4 regions of the Arthrobacter sp. GQ119 genome follow, and region 2 is predicted to be linked to each of the others. Evidence: riboswitches for the same ligand, from Rfam matches in the RefSeq annotation. Region 2 holds a riboswitch; each other region holds the start of a gene.
The links. Region 2 has a riboswitch for cyclic di-AMP ahead of AC6CH3_RS14150 (M23 family metallopeptidase). Riboswitches for the same ligand answer to the same signal wherever they lie in the genome.
Positions count from the first base shown of each region.

Region 1: it holds a riboswitch for cyclic di-AMP, as region 2 does, so the genes downstream of both, AC6CH3_RS20185 (LysM peptidoglycan-binding domain-containing protein) here and AC6CH3_RS14150 (M23 family metallopeptidase) in region 2, are expected to answer to the same signal.
Region 3: it holds a riboswitch for cyclic di-AMP, as region 2 does, so the genes downstream of both, AC6CH3_RS15725 (M23 family metallopeptidase) here and AC6CH3_RS14150 (M23 family metallopeptidase) in region 2, are expected to answer to the same signal.
Region 4: it holds a riboswitch for cyclic di-AMP, as region 2 does, so the genes downstream of both, AC6CH3_RS02440 (NlpC/P60 family protein) here and AC6CH3_RS14150 (M23 family metallopeptidase) in region 2, are expected to answer to the same signal.

Region 1 covers NZ_JCAXEA010000026.1:61,216-66,919, reverse strand. Annotated here, with positions in the region: partial or broken gene AC6CH3_RS20190 (PKD domain-containing protein) at 1-635, shown strand, start outside; gene AC6CH3_RS20185 (LysM peptidoglycan-binding domain-containing protein) at 796-1,662, opposite strand; cyclic di-AMP (ydaO/yuaA leader) riboswitch at 1,668-1,835, opposite strand; gene AC6CH3_RS20180 (hypothetical protein) at 2,122-2,388, shown strand; gene AC6CH3_RS20175 (helix-turn-helix domain-containing protein) at 2,552-2,770, opposite strand; gene AC6CH3_RS20170 (cupin domain-containing protein) at 2,691-3,371, opposite strand; gene ppk2 (polyphosphate kinase 2) at 3,789-4,721, opposite strand; gene AC6CH3_RS20160 (MarR family winged helix-turn-helix transcriptional regulator) at 4,762-5,199, opposite strand.
Region 2 covers NZ_JCAXEA010000014.1:89,784-95,487, forward strand. Annotated here, with positions in the region: gene AC6CH3_RS14135 (HNH endonuclease) at 1-444, opposite strand, end outside; gene AC6CH3_RS14140 (NlpC/P60 family protein) at 667-1,446, opposite strand; gene AC6CH3_RS14145 (C40 family peptidase) at 1,546-2,220, opposite strand; cyclic di-AMP (ydaO/yuaA leader) riboswitch at 2,291-2,460, opposite strand; gene AC6CH3_RS14150 (M23 family metallopeptidase) at 2,599-3,423, opposite strand; cyclic di-AMP (ydaO/yuaA leader) riboswitch at 3,428-3,637, opposite strand; gene AC6CH3_RS14155 (iron-dependent transcriptional repressor DtxR) at 3,807-4,502, opposite strand; gene serC (phosphoserine transaminase) at 4,831-5,704, shown strand, end outside.
Region 3 covers NZ_JCAXEA010000016.1:116,908-122,611, reverse strand. Annotated here, with positions in the region: gene AC6CH3_RS15730 (alpha/beta fold hydrolase) at 52-1,083, shown strand; gene AC6CH3_RS15725 (M23 family metallopeptidase) at 1,121-1,810, opposite strand; cyclic di-AMP (ydaO/yuaA leader) riboswitch at 1,969-2,143, opposite strand; gene AC6CH3_RS15720 (class I SAM-dependent methyltransferase) at 2,288-2,611, shown strand; gene AC6CH3_RS15715 (isoprenyl transferase) at 2,636-3,484, opposite strand; gene recO (DNA repair protein RecO) at 3,487-4,239, opposite strand; gene leuA (2-isopropylmalate synthase) at 4,329-5,704, opposite strand, start outside.
Region 4 covers NZ_JCAXEA010000002.1:112,512-118,215, reverse strand. Annotated here, with positions in the region: gene AC6CH3_RS02450 (alpha/beta hydrolase) at 1-263, opposite strand, end outside; gene AC6CH3_RS02445 (GTP pyrophosphokinase) at 486-1,592, shown strand; cyclic di-AMP (ydaO/yuaA leader) riboswitch at 1,745-1,928, shown strand; gene AC6CH3_RS02440 (NlpC/P60 family protein) at 1,936-2,727, shown strand; gene AC6CH3_RS02435 (GGDEF domain-containing protein) at 2,817-3,956, opposite strand; gene AC6CH3_RS02430 (hypothetical protein) at 4,104-4,493, opposite strand; gene AC6CH3_RS02425 (aminotransferase-like domain-containing protein) at 4,695-5,704, opposite strand, start outside.

The sequences.
Region 1 (5,704 bases), on a different contig from region 2:
TCAGCACCAGCCCCGGGATCGCCGTGCGCAGCTTCAGGACCGCGTCCACCGAAACGGCGACCACCACCGTCTCCCTGCCGGCCCCGACCGGCCGGGCGGCCGGTGACGTCCTGGTTGCGTCCTTCACCGCCGACAAGAACCCCACGGTTGCTGTCCCGTCCGGCTGGACCGCGATCACCAGCGGGCTCTCCATCGGCACCGGCGCCCGCGTGTTCGCCTACTACCGGGTCGTTGGCTCCGCTGACCCGACGAGCTACACCTGGACGCTGAGCACCGCTCAGAAGTGGGGCGGCGGCATCACCGCCTACACCGGCGTGAACACCACCACGCCGCTGGACAGCACCGTGGCCACCGCCGTCAACGCCACCTTCTCGGCGACCAGCATCGCCGTCGGCAGCGTCACCACGGCCAGCAACGGCGCGATGCTGATCGGCGGCCTCGGCTTTGACAGCTCCAACCCCGCAGCCACCCCGCCCACCGGCTGGACCGAACGCTGGGAAACCAGCGGCGGGCAGGTCAACGAGCAGGCCGACAGGACCCAGGCCACCGCCGGCGCCACCGGCACCGCCACCTGGACCCTCAGCACCGCCAAGGCCGTCGCCGCCTGGCGAACCGCACTGAAACCCGCAGGCTGACCAGGCCGACACTGCCGTGACTTGAGGTAGACAGGGCTCGACGGGTCCTCCGGAACTTGTGCCGGAGGACCCGTCGTCGTCAGGCCCGTGCGCAGCCCTGGCAGATACGACAGTGGCAGGCGCTGCTGCACCTGCCACTGTCTATGCTTGCTCTGACGTTTTAGGCGTTTACCCGCACGAAAGTAGAGCCTCCGAGCCAGGAGGCAGGGTGGACGATGGTTTCGTTGACGCCATTCATGCCGCTGCTGATGGCCTGCCCGCCGCCGATGTAGATCGCGACGTGTCCGGCGCGGATCATCAGGTCGCCGGGCTGCGGCGTGGACACCGGTGTGCCGTACTGGTGGAACTGCAGGGGAGCGAGGTCTCCGACCGATTTGCCGACGGAGCGCAGGGCCTGTTCCACCAGGATGGTGCAGTCCTGAGTGGCGCCCAGTTGTGCCCGGGCTGAAGCCACGAGGGAGGCGCCGACGCCGCTGGCGGGAGCAGCCGGTGCCGGCGTGACCGACGACGATGCGTGGTAGATTCCCATGCCGGCCGGCTGGGGGGGTGCTGCCGGCGCAGCCGGGGCAGCGGGTGCCTGCGGTGCTGCTGCAGGCTGTCCGGGACCCGGGATCAGGATCTGGTCGCCGGGGTAAATTACCGAGGCCAGCGACAGGTTGTTCTCGGCGACTACTGCATCGAGGCTCACGCCGTGGCGTGCTGCGATCGCCCCCAGCGTGTCGCCAGGTACAACAGTGTGTGATGCGCCTGCTACGCCAGATCCTCCTACCGGTGCCAGGCTTTGGGCGGCCGGCACCTGGGGTGCGGTCTGCGCCTGGGCGCTGGTGCTGCCCGTGGCCTCGGGAGCGTAGGTGCCTGCTTGTGCCGGTGCTCCTACGCCGAAGAGCAGTCCGGACGCAGCAGCCGCTGCTGCCGCGGGCTTGGCTATGGATGCGGCGTTGGACTTGATGGAATACGACAGGCCCCGCAGGGCGATGGACGCCGTGGGGGTGGCGCGGTGGCGCGCGGAAATGGACTTACGTGACATGGTGGATTGCCTCTCCCATGCCTGCGGGGTGAGCTGTCGGGTTCGGGTGGGAGGTCACCCGGTCCTGCCTCCTCGTGAATCGGAGCGCGTGGACTTAACCCCTAGGCCTTGGATACCAAGGCCGGTAAAGAAGTGGTTCCCCCGTCCCTGCCAGATGTCATTGCGAACGGATCCCGGTCAGCGGCAGGGCTCGGCATTCTGCCCGGGAATGCCCGGCATGAACCGGGGCACCGCTACAGGCTAGCCCACCCGCGCACCAAAAGTCACATTTCGGTAACGGGCATGGAGGGTCCGACGTGTCTAAAACCCCTGATTACCACGGCGGGAGTGCCATGCCAAGTCTGGCCGCGAAGTCTTCCGGGTCCTAGAATCGCTGTGGACGCAACCGGCCAGGGCACCCCCGGACACGCCCGCGGGGGAATCAGTTATCGTTCCAGCGGTGCCGGCGAGGAAGCTACCATGACGGATATTCAGGGACTCATCAGTGCGTTGCTGCCGGAAGATCTTGCTGTGCTGCAGGACCGTGGCCCGGACCAGCGCCTGGACAGGGACATGGTCGATGCCCTCGACCGGGCCGCGGGTGGACCCGGGGAAGGCCGAGGCTACTACGTCGTGCGCGGCAGTCTGGAGCCCTTGGAACGCCGGAACTATTTCCTTCGGGAAGACGTGGCGGCGGCCATCTTCGCCCCGGCGACACTGGAAGATGCAACCGGGGCGGACGCCTGACACACACGCCGCCCTCCCGCAGGTGGAAGGGCGTACGCCCTGATCGGGTCGGTCCACCGTTCCGGGCTGGCACCGCAGAGAGTCATTGGTGCATGCGGGCTGTCAAAGAGCGCCCCGAACTGCTCGGCTGACAGGCTCCGGACCCATCCTTGCCTGTGGACAGCTAGCCGCGCCTGGCACGGCGGTAGCTGGTCGGGCTTTTGCCATAGGCCCTGGTGAAGGCGGTGCTGAACGTGAAGGCGTTGCTGTAGCCGACCTCGGCGGCGATCACGGCAGTCGTGGCGGTACTGCTGGCCAGTCGGTCAGCTGCCAGAGCCAGGCGCCAGACCGTGAGATAGGTTATTGGCGGCTGCCCGACGGCGGTGTGGAACCGGGCAGCCAGGGTAGCCCGGGAGACGCTCGACCTCCGGGCCAGTTCCGCGACGGTCCACGGCACGGCCGGCTCCTCGTGCAGCAGGGTCAGTGCCTGGGCAACGACAGGGGTCGCGGGTGCCTGCTGCCCAGCTTGGGACGTCGAACTCGGCCCGGTCACCACAGACGCGCACGAGGTGCAGCAGCAGCAAATCCAGAACCCTGTCCAAAGCACTCGCCTGCCCCAGTCCGGGGGAGGTGAGCTCTCGCTCGAGCATCTGGAGCAGTGCCGGATCGGTTTCCTTTTCAGTGAAGACTGCCAAGTCCGGGAGCACGGAGGTCACCAGCCGGCCGGCCGCCGCTTCTGATTGGTAGGTGCCGATCAGCAGGACGGTTTCCCCGTGGGCGGCGTTGCCCCAGGTTCGCACCCCGTGGGCCATTGTGGGCTCCAGATGGCCGCCGGTCGGCGTGCAGCAGGACTGGCCGCGGCCGATCAGTACCGTGGGCGCCCGCTCGGCGGCATCGGCCACCACGTACGGGGAAGGGCCACGTACCGTCGCTGCCTGCCCGGTGCTGAGGAGCTGTGGCGGGCTTCCCTGGCTGACGGTCGCCCGTGCGGATCCGTACACCATGCTCGCCTTCTCGCTTTGATTGGCACGACGTCGCGGTCGCCGAGGCCCGGCTGTGAGCGAGTGGTTGCCGGTCGCCGCCGGGACCGGCTCCGCGCTGGTCGGCGGCTTTTACCTGGCCTTCTCGGCGGTAGTGATGGCCGCCCTGTGCCGCCGGCAGCCCGGCGAAGCGATCGCGACCATGGCACAAATCAATGAGAACGCTGTGCGACCTCCATTCATGGTCATCTGGAAGGGCAGTGGCATAGCTACGAACGCCCCTGGACCAGGGCCAATCATCTCCGTGCCGTCCTTTCGGTCGCAGGCGCCGCCGGACTCTTGGCCCCGGTATCGACGTCGTAGTCTCATGCGCATGACGTGCCGTTCGGCTGGCTGACGCGTAAGGCTTGGGCAGGTCATAGACCGCCCGGACGGGACAGTTCAGTCTCCACCGGCCTCGCGGCCTCGGCGCACGATCAGCGGGTCGGCATCGTACACGACTGAGGTGTCCTTTCCTTCGTAGTCAAACTGGTTGAGGAAGTAGCGCAGGGCGTTGATCCTGCCCCGCTTCTTGTCGTTGGATTTGATGGTGATCCACGGCGCATGGTCGGTATCCGTATGAAGGAACGTTTGTTCCTTGGCGTCGGTGTATTCGTCCCACCGGTCCAGCGAGGCAAGATCAACGGGTGAGAGCTTCCAACGCCGGACAGGGTCGATTTGTCGGATAGCGAAGCGTGTCCGCTGCTCGTGCCTGGTCACCGAGAACCAGAATTTGTTCAGGTGGATGCCAGCGTCAACCAGCATCTTTTCGAAGATGGGGGCCTGGTTCATGAAGGTGCGGTATTCCTCCTCGCTGCAGAACCCCATCACCTTTTCGACGTTGGCCCGGTTGTACCAAGAGCGGTCGAACATGACGATTTCTCCGGCGGTTGGCAGGTGCTGGACGTAGCGCTGGAAGTACCACTGGCCCTGTTCGCGGTCGGATGGTTTGCCGAGGGCGACCGTGCGTGCCGACCGGGGATCGAGGTGTTCCGTGAAGCGTTTGATCGTCCCTCCTTTGCCGGCAGCGTCACGGCCTTCGAAAACGATCACGTTCCTGCGGTTGTTGTCCTGGCCCCAATACTGGAACTTCAGCAACTCGATCTGCAACCGGTACTTCTCGATTTCGTATTCCGCCCGGGTCATCCGCTCGTGGTACGGGTAATCCTCGCGCCAGGTTTCCACGGCTGAGCCGCCTGGGTCGATCAGCTCAGGGTCCTCGCCCTGCCCGCCGGCGACGATATATCCCAAGTCCACGAGGCGGTCGATAGCCTCCCGCAGGTTGTCCCTGACCCACCAAGGATCTCTGGGTGTCCAGGGCTGGGATGCCTCCATCATCGGGGCTCCTTAGGCTCGCCGACTCATTGACGGCATCTTAACAGGGCGTCCCGTCTTTAGCATTGGTGATGCGGTCTGCGTTGTTGCACATGCGTTCGAGGACGCTGACGGCCATGGCGTATTCATCGGTTCCGATTCCCGCGCTGAGATCACGTCGCGTGGCTTCCACCAGACCGGCTGCTTGGGCGTGCAGTGCCCTACCTGCTTCTGTTAACGTGAGGTAGCCGTCCTGTAGGAACACCAGCTGCCTTCGGACGAGTGTCGCCATGTCCCGTTCCTGTGCGTCAACGCCGCTGGATTGGTTGAATGGGCGCAGCGCATCCGCCAATTCGGCGGGTGTGGCAGGGCCCGAGCTGAGAGTGTTGAAGACCTGCCATTGTCTTCTGGTCAGGCGGAGCCGGGCGAGCGTGGCATCGAGCAGCGTCTCCAGTGCCACGTCCAGCCGCTTGACCCAGTATCCAACAGGCCTGTTCACGTTGCCATAATGGCAGGTGCCGTTCCACAGCTGCAAGGTGGGGGAGCGGGGCGGACCCTGTTCCATCAGGGCGCCGGGACGATCCGGCGGGGGTGACGGCAGAACCGGCTTTTCGAATCACCAACGAGGCGACGGTGACGATCTCGTCTTCCCCAAGCTCCCGCAAGTGGTTTGTCTGTAGCAAGTTGGCGGATCCAGAAGGGGGCGCGGCTACTGTCCGGCGGGGGTGACACGACATGAGGCTAACGACAACCACCAATGTCTCGGTGGACGGTGTGATGCAGGGATTAGGCCGACCTGACGACGATCGCAGCGGCGGCTTCGAACGCGGCGGACGGGCCATGCCACTTCTCGACACCGAGGCGGGGGACTATCTCAACCAGGCCTATGGCAGTGCGGCTCGCGTTTCTCTTTGGCCGGCAGACATACGAGATTTTCGCTGGCTATTGGGGCGCGATGGCTGATCCGAGCACCACCCCGATTGCCTCTGCCCTGAACAGCCGGC
Region 2 (5,704 bases):
TTCCTTGATTTGCCAGATGGTGCCAACGGGAGGCGCCGGGACGAACCGCAACTTCCAGCCCATTTCGGCCGGGGTGTGATCCCCCTTGACGTTGTTGCACCGGAGGCAGGCCGCCACGAGGTTTTCCCAGGTATCCGCACCGCCCCGCGATTTCGGCTGGACGTGGTCTATGGTGTGGGCTGCCTTGCCACAGTACGCGCACCGGTGGCCGTCCCTGCGCAGTACCCCGCGCCGGCTGACTGCGGTGACCATGTTATAGCGCGGCCGGATATAACGGTTCAGGAGGATCACGGAGGGGCGTCCCATGATGTCCTTCGGCCCCACGACGGGATCGTCACCTTCAGCAACCACGCTGGCTTTTCCTGTGAGCACAAGAACCAGCGCCCGGCGGAAGGTCACAACCGCCAAGGGTTCATATCCAGCATTAAGAACGAGCGTGCGCATGCGCATACCTCTTCACGGCCGCACCCGGCAGAGGCGCGAGGGCCGGCTGCCCTCTGCATGTCCGGGCTATGGATCGACACCACAAGAGTAAACACTCTTAGCGTATATCGACGAATCGGCCTAACATTCGGCCACGGCGTGTCGGTGTTCAGCCCGGGCAGTTTTAAGACAAAAGGACCCCCGCCTCAGAGGCAGGGGTCCTTTTAAGCCTTTGCTCGTGGCTTAGCCGCCGACGCGGATGAAGACCGGGCCGGAGCCGACGTTCACGCTGAACAGAGCGGTGGTTCCGCCGTTCCAGCCACCGTGTACAGCCTGGCCGTTGCCCACGTAGACAGCGATGTGGGCCAGGCCCATGCCGCCGTTTTCGTAGTAGGCGAGGTCGCCCGGCTTGGCTTCGGCAGCGCTGACGGTGCGACCCAAGGACAGGTAACCTGCCGGCCAGCCGTGGTAGTGGACGCCCACAGCAGCCAGCGAGTTGGTGGCGAGTGCGGTGCAGTCCTGTGCGACACCCAGCTGGGCGTAGGCAGCTGCGGCAATGGAAGCTCCCTTGCCGCTTGCCGAGGACGTGTTGGCAAGAGGTGCAGCTTCCACGGTCGCCGTGGCCTGAACTGTCGGAGCAGCCTTGACGGCCGGGGCTTCCACGGCAGGCGCAGCTTCCTGGACGTTGACGACCGGCTCGGGAGCCTCAACGACGGGGGCCGGGGTGGTGGTGATCGCCGGCTTCTCGTAGGAGATGGCGATGCTGGATGCTGCCGAAATCGGCGCCGACGCCAGGGACTGGACTTCCAGGGTGGACGTGGAAGCCGAATCGCGCTGAACGTTGGTCTCTGCGGCGTTGGCGGCGATGCCGCTGGTCAGAACGAGTCCGGAGGCGGCAGCGATAACAGCAGCCTGACGGCCTACTCCGCCGGCGTTGTCGCCGACAGCCTTGGCAATGACGGACAGCGAGTTGGTCTTGGTGACCTCGGCGCGGTGGCGTGCAATGGTCGCACGTGTAGTCATGATTTCTCTCTTTCGTGTTCCACGTCCCGCTGTAGCAGGCCGCGGTTTAGCGACGCGCCGGCGTCTTGGGGGTACGCCGAATCGTCTCGAATGGGGGTTTTAGCGAAGGGTGTAGAACGAGGACGTGCCCGTGGCGGACACTGCATGCAGGATCGTGCCCTGCGAGGGGTTCAGCGCGCTGATCATCATGCCGTTGCCAACGTAGATGCCAACGTGGGCACCGCCGTTCTGCATGACCAGGTCGCCGGGAGCGGGAGTCGACGTAGGCTTCATGGCTGTCCACGCATTGACGCGCGGAATGCTGATGCCCGCCTGTGCGTAGACCCACTGGGTGAAGCCGGAGCAGTCCCAGCCGCTGGGAGTGGTGCCGCCCCAGACGTACGGGCTGCCGATGCCGGTGTAGGCGATGCCCGCAAGACCTGACGTTGCGCCCGAGCGTGCGGCGTCAACCAGTTTCCCGGCCTCGGCCGCGAGGGTATCCACGGCAGCTTCGGGGCTGGCCGTGTCGTCGCTGGACTGGGGGGCGACGGTCTCAATGACGGGGGCTGCCTCGGTGGTAACGGCAGGACGCTCGAAGGAGACGGTTGCGGTGGGCGCGGCGGTCACAGCAAGCTGTGTCGCCTGGGATCCGGACTCAGCGGAGGCGGAAACACCGATGTTGGCGTCGGATGCGTTGGCCGGCATGCCGGCGCTCAGGACGAGTCCTGAAGCGGCCGCAATGACTGCTGCCTGACGACCTACTGTGCCTGCATTGGCGCTTACTGCCTTGGACACGGAGTCCAGCGGGTTCTTACGAACCGTTTGCGCACGGTGGCGCGCAAGATTGTGGCGTGAAGACACGAAGGTAGCCTCTCCCAATGCCTACGAGGTGAGCTGTCGGATTCGGATGGGAGTCACCCGGCCGCGCCGCTTCCTGGGAAGCTTTGCGACTTAACCCCAAGGCCTTCTTGCGAAGACCAAAATTGGTTCCCCCGCCCCTGCCAGACGATGTAATGCGAACGGACCTTGAGCGGTGGCAGAGTTAGGCAATCCACTCAAGGGCGTCAACTTCGGAAAAGTTGACGCGGTTTAGACGGTACAACAGTTCGGAGGCAATGTCACATTCAGGTCACGGCGTGTAACGGGAATATGAGAGTTCTCCATCGGCTTTGCTTACAGCCAGCCTTCGGGATCAACGACTTCTCCGTTGACCATCACCTCAAAGTGGAGGTGGCAGCCGGTGGATGCGCCGGTGGTCCCGCTAAGTGCCACCGCGTCGCCCCGACTGACCTTCTGGCCAACCTGAACGCTCGATGACGACAAATGGTTATACGTGGTTTCGAGGCCGTTGCCGTGGTCGATGACAACCCTGTTGCCGCCGCCGAACTCGTGCCAGTCCGCATACGTGACCGTGCCGCTGGCCGCTGCGTACACCTCTGTCCCACACTGGGCCGCGAAGTCCTGGCCACGGTGGAACTCTCCGGCGCCGCCAGTGATAGGACTCACGCGGTATCCGAAGGGCGAGGACTTCACCATGGTCGCCAAGGGCGAGCCAAGGCTGCCGACGGAGGCCGCGCGGCTAATGCTGCCGGCGGACTGGGCGCTCAGGAGTTGCTTGAGCTTGCCGTCCGGGTCGCCGGCTGTCGCCACAGAGGTGCGGCTGAAGTCAATCTTGGCTGCCGCCTCGGCGGAGACCTCTGGCTGCGGCGTGGCGGCACCTGCGCCGGCGGAGGCACTGTGGTCGGCCGTGGCCAGGACCGGGCTCGTGGCGGGGACTGTGACCGTCAGCAGGAGGCCCGAGGCGGCAAGAGCCACCCCGACTTTCTGGCCAACTCCGCTGGCAGCGGCGAAGTCAGCGACCTGACGGAAAGGACTGCGCTGCTTCCGCGCTTGACGCTGCGCATCGCGGGGTCGCTCAGCGGCGACCGCTACGGGCGTGCGGGGCTCCGCAGCGGAGCCGGTAGCGCGGCGGCGGCCCCGGGCATTCTGCATGGTCAAGAACGGTTCCTCTCTGGGTAGCCTGCGAAGTTAGCTGTCGGATTCGGGTCAGAGAGTTGATCGACCCGGTCCGCAATGACAAGCCTTTTTTGGCACAGGGGTATCCGGAGATTCCGTCTGTGGAAGGTGGCTTGCTGCTGCGGACTTCACCCCAAGGCCGTGTTGAACGGCCAGTTGTGGTTCCTCCGCCTCTGCCAGAAGGTGTTTCGAGCGACTGATCCGCTGGCAGAGTTCGGCTCCGGATCAGGTAACGCTTTGGTATCGGCGCTGCGACTTAACTATAGGTGATTAAATCGGGCAGTAATAATTCCGTTATCTTGGTTGTGCAAAAGTGGTGGGTCGTCCTGCCAGCTGATGTCGGACAAATCTATACCGGAGGTGACTCAGGCCACCCGGACAAACACGTGCGCAGCAACTTCGGGCGGCAACTCGAGGGCGCCGTCGATGCCAGGGACGCGCACGGAAATGTACTCCCCGACCCGTTCCAGCGACACGGTCGCGCCCGGGCGGATCCCGCCCTCGTCCAGCTGTTGCAGGAGTTCGGGCTCGACCTGAATCGGTTCGGCGAGCCTGCTGACGGTCACCCGCGAGTCCGGGCCGTAACTGCCCATGGCGTCCAGCAGGTTCAGGTCGCCGTCGGTAAAGGTACCCGACGGCTCGCCGCCCAGCGCAGCCAGCCCGGGAATGGGGTTGCCATAGGGCGATTCTGTGGGGTGATTCAGCATCTCATAGATCCTGCGTTCCACGCGTTCGCTCATCACATGTTCCCACCGACACGCTTCGTCATGAACGTAGGCCCAGTCCAGGCCGATGACGTCGGCAAGCAGCCGCTCGGCCAGCCGGTGCTTGCGCATCACCTCGGTGGCGCGCTTGCGCCCTACTTCCGTCAGCTCCAGGTGCCGGTCGCCGGTAACCACCACCAGCCCGTCCCGCTCCATCCGTCCGACGGTCTGGGAGACGGTGGGACCCGAATGGCGGAGGCGCTCGGCGATGCGGGCACGCAGTGCCACGATGTTCTCTTCTTCCAGCTCCAAAATGGTCCGAAGATACATCTCCGTGGTATCGATCAGATCCGTCATTCAGCTCAGCTCCTCGAGCACAGTACTTGCGTTCTCCCACGGTACCGCGGGCCCCTCGTCTGGCGGCCCGGCATCCAGCCGCCGCGGCCCCAATCCGGCGGCGGAGCAACGCCGGCTGTCCGCCCGTTCGTCCACCAAAAGCTTAGCCTATTTTGAATTACTCCGGATAAACCGCCGCGTCTCAATGACTGGACTGTGACGGGCGCGGTTCCCGGGATTTCCGCGTCTCAGGCAGAATAAAGGGGGCCTTCGCGGGCAGCCGTACCTGACCGCCGGTCACCAACTGTCCCCGCCGATCCGCAAGTCCATGCCGAAAATTGGAGCCCCTGTGAGCGAGACCAGCATCACTATCCCAGCAAACCTCCTGCCCAAGGATGGACGGTTCGGCGCCGGACCTTCCAAGGTCAGGCCCGAGCAGGTCGAGGCGCTGTCCGCAGCCGCCACCACGCTCCTGGGCACGTCCCACCGCCAGGCGCCGGTGAAGAACCTTGTCGGATCGGTCCGTGAGGGCCTCAGTACGTTCTTCCGCGCCCCCGAGGGCTACGAAGTTATCCTCGGGGTGGGCGGCTCGACGGCGTTCTGGGACGTGGCGAGTTTTGGCCTCGTTGAGCAGAAGGCCCAGCACCTCTCCTTCGGTGAGTTCGGTTCGAAGTTTGCCGCGGCCACCAATAAGGCCCCGTTCCTTGCGGACTCGTCCATCATCAAGTCCGAGCCGGGAACCTGCCCCGAGCCCCGGGCAGAGGCAGGCGTCGACGTCTACGCCTGGCCGCAGAACGAGACCTCCACCGGTGTTGCCGCCCCGGTCAAGCGGGTGAGCGGCGCCGACGCAGGTTCCCTCGTCCTCGTGGACGCCACGTCCGCCGCCGGCGGGCTGGACGTAGACGTCGCCGAGACCGACGTTTACTACTTCGCACCGCAGAAGAACTTCGCTTCCGACGGCGGCCTGTGGCTGGGTCTCTTCTCCCCCGCCGCGCTGGAGCGTGCCGCGCGGATCAAGGCCGGCGGCCGCTGGATCCCGGACTTCCTGGACCTGCAAACGGCGATCGACAACTCGAAGCTGAACCAGACCTACAACACGCCGGCCCTGGCCACCCTGGTGACCCTCGACGCGCAGGTGCAATGGCTCAACTCCAACGGCGGCCTCGACTTCGCCGCCGGCCGCACCGCCGACTCCGCCGGCCGGATCTACAAGTGGGCCGAGG
Region 3 (5,704 bases), on a different contig from region 2:
CAAACCGGCCACGCACGTGTCGACCACCGACGGCGCGTCTAGTCTGGTGCCATGGAGTGGCAGAGCGACATCCTCGGCGAGGGCTTCGAATCCTTTGCCTTCGAGGCCGTGGGCGGCGACGGCGTCACACGGACGGCGACGCTTGTCCGGTATGCCCCCTTGGACAACCCCGCCCCGTCTGCGGCGGACCCAGCGCCGCCTCCTGCGCAGGGCGAGCGGCACCGGCGCCGGGCAGTGCTGTTCCTGCACGGCTGGAGCGATTACTTTTTCAATGTTGAACTGGCACGCTTCTGGAACAGCCAGGACTTCGAGTTTTTTGCCCTGGACATGCACAACCACGGCCGCAGCCTGCGCCCCGAGGCGCACGGCGGGTACGTTGCCGATCTGGCAAACTACGACGCCGAAATCAGCACCGCCGTCGGCATGATCACGGCGATGGAGCCCGCGGCGCCGCTGTCGCTTGTGATGATGGGGCACTCCACCGGCGGTCTCGTGGCGGCCCTGTGGGTGAGCCGGAATCCGGGCGTGGTGTCACAGCTTGTCCTGAACAGTCCGTGGCTGGAAATGCACGGCAGTTCCCTGGTCCGGCGGGCCGCCTGGACAATGGTGGAGCCCCTCGCCCGCTTCCGGCCGGAGGCTGTGCTCCGCCTGCCCGAGCGCGGCTTCTACTGGCGCAGCATCAGCAACTCAGCCGAAGGGGAATGGACCCTTGATGACAAGTACCGGCCTCCCATGGCCTTTCCGGTCCGCGCCGGCTGGCTCAGCGCAGTCCTGGCCGGCCAGGCACAGGTTGCCCGCGGGCTCCGTATCGGCATCCCCATCCTGGTGATGATTTCCGGTGCAAGTGCGACCGGGCCGTTCTGGACCGAAGAGATGCGCAGGACGGACGCAGTACTGGACGTCAACGTCATCGCAGTGCGGGCCCTCGCACTGGGCCAGAGCGTGTCCGTGGAGCGGATCGACGGCGCACTGCACGATGTTTTCCTGTCCCGTGCCGAGGTGCGCGCGGACGCCTACCGGCGGCTGGCCCGGTGGATCCACGGCTTTGCCGCTGAGGACGAATCCATCGGTCGGCTGCCATGAGAGTGGCGAGGTGCAACCCGGAAACCGCCCTGTTTGCCTATAGGTAGCTGGCGGGGTTGACGGTCCTGTTATTGACCATGACTTCAAAATGAAGGTGGCAGCCGGTGGAGCTGCCGGTCGTTCCGACAGCAGCTATCCGGCCACCCGGCGCCAGAGTCTGGCCCTTGGAAACGCCGATGCTGGCCAGATGGTTGTAGGTGGTCTTCAGTCCCTTGCCGTGGTCAACAACAATCCGGTTTCCGCCCCCGTACGGGCTCCAGCCTGCCTCGGTGACCTTTCCCCTGGCCGCAGCCAAAACGGGCGTGCCGCACGCCCCGGCGAAGTCAAGCCCCGTATGCAATTCGCCGATTGCCCCGGTCAGGGGATTGACGCGGTGCCCATATTGGGAAGTCACGATCATCGAGGCGAGCGGTGCCCGCAGGCCTGCCGAAGGCGCGGAAGCCCGGGCGGGTTTCGGTGCCGGCTTCCGTACCGGTTTGGGTGCGGCCTTCAGTGCCGGTTTCCGCGCCGGCTTCGATGCCGCTTTCCGCGCCGCTTTTGGTGCCGCTTTCGGTGCCGCTTTCCGCGCCGGGGAGGACTTGACCTGGGGCTGGTCAAAAACCAGTGACGATCCTGCATCCGCGAGCAGGGAGGGTTGTGCGGCCGGAGCGGCCACTGCACTGGCAGGAACCTCCCCCGTGGCCAAGATCCCTGTTGGCGCGGCGTGAGCCGTGGAGAGTACGGTCATGCCGATCATTCCTGTCACCGCCGCCGCAACAGCCAGCTTTTGGCCGCGGCCCCGCGGCCTTGGCACTGGGGATGAGGCTGCCCGGCGGCGGCCCTTACTGGATGTGCGGAAGAAAATGGCACGGCGCAGGGCGTGCTTGTCGTGGGAAGGCACAGCGTAGGTCCTCTCGGCGCCGGCGAAATTAGCTGTCGGATTCGGACGAGTGGACTGTCCGGCCTCCCCTGCCGCGCGCCTCACAGGCATGCAGTGACAGGGCCAGGCTTCACCCCAAGACGCCCAAAGGCGTCATTCATGGGTCTTCCGCCCCCGCCTGGAGTGATGGGTTCATGTACCGCCGGCGGGGTTTGGCGAAGCGGGTACACGCATACCTGGTGAAGGTATGTGGTACCAACCATGAAACCAAGAAAAACAGGAAGTTACAAATTCGTTACGAAGACTATGGCGTGTTGCAGTTGCAGAAGGAGAAGAAAGGGATTAATGATCGTCGCCGGATGCGGCGCCGGACGGATGAGCAAATACCTGACGCGCACGGGACTGAACGTCACAGGTGTGGACCTGTCCCCGGAGATGACCCGGGTCGCGCAGCAGCTCCATCCCGGTCTCAGCTTTGAAGCAAAATTGCACTCCCCCGAGGGAGTCGCCACCCGGTTCACTGAGCAAGGCTTCTTGGCACGCGCACAACTGGTACGCTCACCGAGAGCCATGGAAAACCACCAGCAGGCCGCCATTCTGCTTGGCAAACCACAGCCTCAAATCCTGGGCGCGCGTAGCAGTGCAGCGTTCCAGGGAAACTTCTTCTAAGGTCGTGTGGGTGAAGCCCCGACCCTACCCGGGCTGATGGGTGGCGGCCGCCACGGGAGTCTTGGCAGCGTCCACCGCTCCCCCGTAGCGGCGGTCCCGCTGGGCATAGATGCCCACGGCGTCCCACAGGGTGCGGCGGTCCACATCCGGCCAGAGCGTGTCGAGAAAGACGAACTCCGCATAGGCCGACTGCCAGAGCATGAAGTTGGACAACCGCTGCTCCCCCGAACTGCGCAGGAACAGGTCGACGTCGGGCAAGTCCGGTTCGTCGAGGTACTTTTGGACGGTTTTCTCCGTGATGGAACCGGGCTTGAGCCGTCCGGCGGCGACGTCCTCGGCGATGGCCGATACGGCGTCGGCAATCTCGGCGCGGCCACCGTAATTAACACACATAGTTAGCGTGCACGTGCTGTTTCCGGCGGTATAGGCCTCGGCTTCTTCCAGTTCGCGGATCACTGATCCCCAGAGCTTGGGCCGGCGGCCGGACCAGCGCACCCGCACGCCCCAGTCGTCCAGCTGGTTCCGCTGCCGGCGCAGCACATCCTTGTTAAATCCCATCAGGAAGCGCACTTCCTCCGGGGACCGCCGCCAGTTCTCCGTGGAGAATGCGTAGACGGTGATGTACTTGATGCCGAGTTCGATGGCGCCCGCCACCACGTCAAGCAGCGCAGGCTCCCCCGCCTTGTGGCCCTCGATGCGGGGCAGCCCCCGCTGATTGGCCCACCGTCCGTTGCCGTCCATGACAATCGCCACGTGCCGGGGCACGAATTCCGCCGGGATCGCCGGGGCAACAGCACCGGAGGGGTGCGGATACGGCGGCATCACAGGGGCGGTCCGGCGCCTGGCAGGGGTGGTCTTCTTTCCCAAGGACACTGTTAGGTACGCTCCACATGCTTGAGGGATTTCAGGACACGTTCAAGATGCCACTGCAGGTAACTGGCCACGAGGCCTGCCGCTTCCCGCCGGTGCAGCGGCAGGGAGGAATCCGCCGTCGTCCAGTTTCCGGTGAGCAGGGCACCCAACAGCGCCACCGTCTCGGCGGCCGGGGCCGCTGATCCGGGCGGCCGGCATTCCCCGCAGACCATGCCGCCCAGCGGCGCTGAAAAGGCGTTGTGCGGCCCTGCCGCACCGCAGCGCGCGCAGCGGGTAAAGCTGGGGGCCCAGCCGCCGGTGGCCAGTGCACGCAGCAGATAGGAGTCCAGGATCAGTTCCGGCGTGTGGTCCCCGCGGCTCAGGGCCGCCAGCGCGCCGACGAGCAGGTTGTACTGCGCGGTGCCGGCCTCGCCGTCGACGTCTGTCAGCTTTTCGGCGGTCTCCGTCATGGCGGCGGCAACCGTGTACCTGCCGTAGTCGGCGGCGATGTTCCCGCCGTAGGCCCCCTTGGCGACGGCCTGGGTGACGATGTCCAGGGACTTGCCGGATACCAGCTGCAGGTCTGCCACCATGAAGGGTTCAAGACGCGCGCCGAAGCGGCTGCTGGTGCGGCGGACGCCCTTCGCGACCGCCCTCACCTGGCCGTGGTGCTTCGTCAGCAGCGTGATGATCCGGTCCGCTTCGCCCAGTTTGTGGGTGCGCAGCACTACGGCCTCATCGCGGTAGGCACGCGCTGCAAATGACTGTTGGACCACGCTTAATCTTCGCACTGTCTGCAGGAAAACCCTGCTTTCCGGCGTGCAGGTGCGCCGCCGTCCGTTTGCCGGCGGCGCACCTGCACGGGTTAGGCCTGGGCGTCCCGGATGGCGCGGTTGACGGCCGAGACGACTGCCTTCAGCGAGGACATGCTGGTGTTCGGGTCAATGCCGATGCCCCACAGCACCCGTTCTCCGACGGCGCATTCCACATAGGCAGCGGCGCGGGCGTTTCCGCCTTCCGAGAGCGCGTGCTCGCTGTAGTCCAGCACCCTGACATCCACGCCGTCCTGGCCGAGGATGTCCAGCAGCGCGGCGATGGGACCGTTGCCGGTGCCGGTGCGCCTAACCTGGGCGCCGTCCACTGTGAGGGTGGTGTGCAGGGTCATGGAACCGTTGTCATCGGTTTCGGTCTTGACCGTCCCCAAGGAGTACCGGCCCCACTGCCGGTCGGACGAATCGGACGGCAGGTATTCGTCCTGGAACACCTGCCACAGCTGGGCGCCGCTGACCTCGCCGCCGTGGGTGTCGGTGCGCTTCTGGATCACGCTGGAGAACTCGATCTGGGCGCGGCGGGGCAGGTCCAGGCTGTGCTCGTTCTTCAGCAGGTAGGCAACTCCGCCCTTGCCGGACTGCGAGTTCACGCGGATGACGGCTTCGTAGCTGCGGCCCAGGTCCTTCGGGTCGACCGGCAGGTACGGAACCTGCCAGGTGAAGTCGCTGACTTCCTTCCCTGCCGCTGCGGCATCCTTTTCCAGGGCCTCAAAGCCCTTCTTGATGGCATCCTGGTGGGATCCGGAGAACGCGGTGAAGACGAGGTCGCCGCCGTACGGGGCGCGCTCGGCCACAGGCAGCTGGTTGCAGTACTCCACCGTGCGGCGGACTTCGTCAATGTCGGAGAAATCGATCTGGGGGTCGATGCCCTGGACGAACATGTTCAGGCCCAGGGTCACCAGGTCCACGTTGCCGGTCCGCTCGCCGTTGCCGAACAGGCAGCCCTCGATGCGGTCCGCCCCGGCCAGGTAGCCCAGCTCGGCGGCGGCGACGCCGGTCCCGCGGTCGTTGTGCGGGTGCAGGGACAGGATGATGCCCTCGCGGGGGTGCAGGTGGCGGCTCATCCACTCGATGGAATCCGCGTAGACATTCGGCGTGGCCATCTCGACCGTTGCCGGCAGGTTGATGATGACCTGGCTGTCCGCGGATGCCTCGAAGACATCGGCCACGGCGTTGCAGACGCGGACGGCGTATTCGAGTTCCGTTCCGGTGAAGGACTCCGGCGAGTACTCGTAGGTGATATGCGTGTCCGCCAGCGTTTCCTCGTACTTCTTGCACAGGCGCGCACCCTGCAGTGCGATGTCCAGGATGCCGTCCTCGTCCTGGTTGAAGACCACACGGCGCTGCAGCACCGACGTCGAGTTGTAGAGGTGGACAATGGCCTGCTTGGCCCCGACCAGGGACTCGTAGG
Region 4 (5,704 bases), on a different contig from region 2:
TGCGGCCAGCCGCCGCCGTTGCCTGCCCGCCGGTATTCCAGGTTCCAGGCCGCCATTCCGTGGGCTGCGAGGTCCTTCGCCAGCGGTTCGCCCAACTCGGCCCCGTACTGCGAGCGCCAGTATCCGCCGTGGATGACCACCACGACGCCTCGGGTCGCCGGCCGCTTGCCGTTCCGTGATGAGGATGCTGGCGGCGGTTCCGGCAAGAAGAGTTCGCCCCATTGGCTGGGGTGGTCGCCGTACTGGTACTTCTGCCGCTTCACTGCATCCTCCTTGAGTACGGGTGGGCAGGAGGCAACAAGTGCCCCCGGCGTCACCACTGCCGTCGCCCACAGCAGTCCAGAGGACGGCAGGGCCCGACGGCGCACATCAGCCATGCCCCGAGCCTACAGGGACGCGGCTCCCCCCGGGCGGAAGGGAGTGGCTGAGGTGGCGCTGCCGGTGTCACACCGGCGACTGTCGCACGCCCTTGATAGTTTGGAACCATGGCAAGCAACTGGGATCGCCTGGACGTCAGTCAGCGCGACTCCGTGCAGGAAAGCGTGGAACTGTATGAGCGCGTCCGGCCTGCCCTGAAGCTTGTCACCCGGGACGTCCTGCAGATGCTGCGGACCATGCTCAAGGACACCGAGGTCACGCCATTGTTCGTGACCGGCCGTACCAAGACCGTGGACTCCTTCCGGGAGAAAATCTCCCGCACCGAGGAGCCCCTGGAACCCGGCGGCCCGCGCGTCCTGAAGTTCCCCGACCCGTTCCGCACCCTTAATGACATGGTGGGTGTCCGCGTCATCACCAAGCTCCCTGCGGAAAATGCGGTGGTGGCCAACCTCATCAAGCGGCAGCGGCAGCTGTTTGACTGCCGCGGAGACCGCGAGAAGGACATCGGCTCCATCGAGTCCGGGACGTACGGCTACTCCAGCCGGCACCTGATTCTGCGGACCATCCAGAATGAGGCCGTCAAGGAGTACCAGAAGGTCTTCAACTCCGAAGCGCAGCCCAACGGCAGCTACTTCTTCGAATGCCAGATCCGCACGGTGTTCGCGCATGCATGGAGCGAGATCGAACACGACATCCGCTTCAAGGCGGAGGATCCGCGGGCCTGGACCCCGCATTTCGACCGCCAGTTCACCGCCACGGCCGCCATGCTGGAGACGGTGGAGAGCGCCTTCGCGGACCTGCACGAGCGCTACGAGGAGGTCCGCGGCTACTGGGACATGGACGGTGACGGCGCCGCCCCGCTCACACCCAACCGCATCCGCGACGTCTGGCGGACGCTGCTGCCGCACGTGGACCGCAAGGTGGATGACGACTGGGGATGGGCCGCCGAACTCATGGCAGCCCACGGCCTGAACCAGACCGTCCAGCTTGCCGGGCTTCTCAGTGCCAACAGGATCACCGAGGTCCGCAAGGCCCTGGACCACCGCTACTCCCCCGGCCCGGACCGGCTGCTGGATGACCTCCTCCTGTGGCAGTACGGGACCAAGCACATCGACCTCACCGCCGAGGAGCCCGACGCCGTTCCGCACCCGCGGCGCGACAGCCTCCTGCGGCGGCTGAAACAGATCGAGCGGTACCGCCAGACCAAGAAGTAGGCATCGGCAGGGTGAGGTTCCGCCCGGTCAGCATGAACAGCACGCTTCGGACGGAGCGACACGCCTCCGTTACCTTAATGTGACTTTTGGAAAAGGCTCCCGTACCGTGGAAGACGTGCCTTCCTCACCGAGGAAGGCACTCCCGCGCTGATTGCCTAACTCTGCCGCTGCCCGGGATCCGTTCACAGACCATGCACGGCAGAGACGGGGAAACCAATTTTGGCCCGCACGAAAGGGCCTTGGGGTGAAGCCGCGCAGTTCCTGAACTCGTCAGGGCGCGCGGCCGGGTGTCTCCCATCCGAATCCGACAGCTCACCTCGCAGGCATCGGGAGAGGCTCCTTCATGTCGTCACGCTTTACCCGTGCCCGCCGCGCAGCGGCCGGCCGTTCGAATCCGTTCGTATCCGCATCGCGTGCTGTCACGGCCAATGCCGGAGGACTGGGACGCCAGGCCGCCGTAATCCTCGCGGCATCGGGACTCGCCTTCACCGGCAGCATGGCAGCGAACGCTGCCAACGCGCCGGCCCAGAAGGACGCCGCCCCCGCGTCAGCGCCCACGGCCGCCAGCCAGGTCCAGGCACCCCTGAGCGCCAGCTCCAGCGTCAAGATCGCCTTCGAGCGGCCCGCGGTGAAGTCCACCCCTGCCCCCGTGGTGCAGGCGCCCGTCGTCGAAAAGCCGGCGGCACCGCGCGCCGCTGCCGCTCCAGCGGCTGCCGCAGCCCCCGTTGCCGCGCCTGCCCCGAAGGTACCTGCCCCGAAAATCTCCGTCCAGTCCGCAGCGGCTCCCGCGAAGGCTCCCGCTGCCGCCGCCGGGGGCGTGAATGCCTCCATGGTGTCGGCCGCATACGCCCAGCTGGGCATCACCCAGGACTGCACCGCGATGGTCGAAAAGGCACTCGGCGCCTCCGGCATCCGAGTGGGCGACCTTGCTCCGATGCAGTTCATGAACCACGGCAAAGTCGTGTCCACCCCCCAGCCCGGTGACATGGTGGTCCAGTCCGGCCACGTGGGAATCTTCGTGGGCAACGGCAAGGTGCTCAGCGGCGGGATGAACGGCGTCAACGAGACCGTGGTTCACCCGCTGTCCTGGCTGACCGCCACCGGCCCCGTCACCTTCGTGCGCGCCGGAGCCTGACAACGCCGAAGCCTGATTACGCCGGAGCCTGATTACGCCGGAGCCGGTGCTCCGCTGCCTTGGGGGCAGCGGGGCACCGGCTTCTTCTGCTAGCCGAGAACTGCCCGGTTCCGTCCGAGGGATTTGGCCTCATAGAGCGCGGCGTCAGCGGCTGCAATTGGTCCGTCCAGGCTGAGCACACCCGCGTCCACCGCAGCGATGCCGTAGCTGACCGTGGGCATTTTCGGCACGTCGGGAACCGACCCCTTGGCGAGCCGCCGGCTGATTTCTTTGACGATGATCTCCGCGGAGTAGGGGCTCGCGCCCGGGGCAAACACGATGAACTCCTCGCCGCCGTACCTCCCCACGAGGTCCGTGGAGCGGACCGTTGCACGGCAGGCGTCGGCGAAGGCCTGAAGCGCCAGATCGCCGGCGGCGTGGCCATGGGTGTCATTGATGGCCTTGAAATGATCCAGGTCCGCGAGGATCAGCGCTCCCCCGCTCTTGTTGCCCCGGCCGCGGCGGAGCTGTTCGGACGCCATATCCAAGAATGCCGATCTGTTGAGCAGGCCCGTGAGCCCGTCCTGGCTGGCGACGGTTGTCAGCGCCCGCGTGTGCTGCTCCGTGCTGAGACCGGCCATGCTGAACGAGACCACCGCCAGGAGCACCATCGTAACCAGGGTGGTCACGGCGGAACCGAAGTACGTCACGAACGTCGGGCTGTCGGGGCCTGCAGCGATAAAGACGATCAGCCGGCCCAGGTAGAACACTGAAACACCGCCTGCGGCGATCGCCATCGGAATGCGGACCCGAGTGTACCCCGGCTCCAAACGCCACAGCTCGCGTGAGGCGAGGGCAATCATCAGCGACATCGACGCGAGAAAAACGGCGCCCCCGGACCAGACGTTCTCGCCGGGATTGTCGAGGGCAGAAGCCACGCCCGCCACGACGGGAACGGCGCTGAAAAGCCAGAAGTTGTATTTCGGCGTCCGCAGCGAACGGGCACCGGCCCAGGCGCTCCCGGCCCCGGCAACCAGCAGGACATTTCCCAGCGTATTGGCCCACCACTGGTGCGGCGTGCCGTTGAGGAGAAAACACGCGGAACCGCAGAGAAACAGGAGCAGGGCGGCGCACCACCAGGCACTGTACGGGGAGCGAGTGCTGCGGAAGGCGGAGAAGTAAAAGAGGAGACCGAGCGCCAACGCCATCACAGCGAACGCAATCCGCAGTGTTGCCGTGTCCAGCACCATTCCCCAACTCCCCCCAATCCCCACCCGTTGTGCTGACCAGTATCCCACCGGCCCACGTCTCGCCAGTCCGGGCGCGTACGAATATGTCCGCACTTCATGGCAACCATCGAGCCCCATCTCGTAGCACTCGGGCCGGCGCGGTGTTCGTCAACCCAAATCCAGACGGGCGAAGCCCGCATGAAGGTCACGGACAATGACCGTGCCGCTGCCCAGGAGCTTGGCCTTGGCCTTGAATTGATCCACGAGCGCCTCGCTGGGACGGCCAAAGAGTTCGATCGACCGCATATGGATTAGCGGTGCGATGGGCGGGAATTTCGGGCCCGCCACCTGCATGTGGAACTCCAGTGATGCCGCATCCGGATGGAAGTGCAAGACGCACATCGTGGACCCGTCCTCTGAGAAGTAGACGGAATAGTTGATGATCCGGGGCTCGTTCAATTCGACGAACTCGGCCAATTCCGCCATGGCCGCCTTGAGCTCAGCGAGCTTGCCTGGCCGGACCTCGGACGTGTCCAGGTACGCGATGAAATCACCCATTTCTTCGTCCCTCCGTTGGATTGCTGTGTCCAGGTTCTGATCTTTTCGGGCAGGGATTGTCGGGTCAATGGGCCGGAGTCTCCGTACCGTAGGAAACGAAGGAGGTGGCCGTACAGGAATGGAACCGGGCCATTGAGCTCATCGAGGCGGACCTTGCCTCGCCTTGCCCGGAAGCCGCTGAGCGGCTCCTAAAGTCGGCTCCTAGAGACCGTTGCGTTCGATGCACTGGCCGATGATGCGCACGCCTTCCGGGAAGGCACCCGGGTTCGGTCCCGAATAGTTGAGCCGGATGAACGGGCCCGCCGGCTCGGCCGGGAACCATTCCCGCCCGGCGGCGATGATGACCCCGGCGCTCTCGCAGTCGCGGGTCAGCCGTTCCAGGTCCGTGCCGTCGGGAAGCCGCGCCCAGAGGTTCAGGCCGCCTTTGGGTACCTGCTCGATATGCGCCTGCGGGGCATGCTCGCGCATGCTGGTGACCAGGAGGTCGCGGCGCGACTGGAGCTGGTGGCGGAGGCTGCGCAGGTGCGTCTGCCAGCCGGGCTGCGTTACGACGTCGAGCGCCGCGGCCTGGAGCAGGCCACTGACATACATCGACTCGGCCGCCCGGTCCGCGAGGATGCGCTCACGTGCCGGGCCGCGCGCGATGACGGCGGCGATGCGGATGGCCGGGGACACGCTCTTGGTCAGGGAGCGAAGATACACAACGTGGCCGGAGTCGTCGCGGGAGGCAACGGGCACGGGATTGGTGGTGATGCCGAAGTCGTGCGCCCAGTCGTCCTCCACGAGGAATGCGCCCTTCGCGCGCACGACCTCCAGGATCTCTTCGCCCCGCCCCGCGGCCCACTGCGCTCCTGTGGGGTTCGCGTAGTTCGGCTGGGCGTAGAACAGCCGCGCGCCGGTTTCGTCAAAGGCCCGGGCCAGTTCTGCCTGGTCCGGGCCTTCGGGTCCGCTGGGCACCGGGACAACGCGGACCCCGGCCTGCGCCGCCGCCAGGATGGCGCCCCAGTACGTCGGCGATTCCATGAGCAGGGGCTGACCGCGGCCCGCCAGGGCACTGAAGATGGAACTGAGCCCGCTCTGGCTTCCCGGCAGTACGACGACGTCGCTCGGGTTCGGCGGCGTGGTTCCGGCCGGCGTCGAGGCACCGAGTTCATGGGCGAACCACGATTGCAGTTCCGGCAGGCCGGCGGCGGGCGGGCGGGACACCGCGG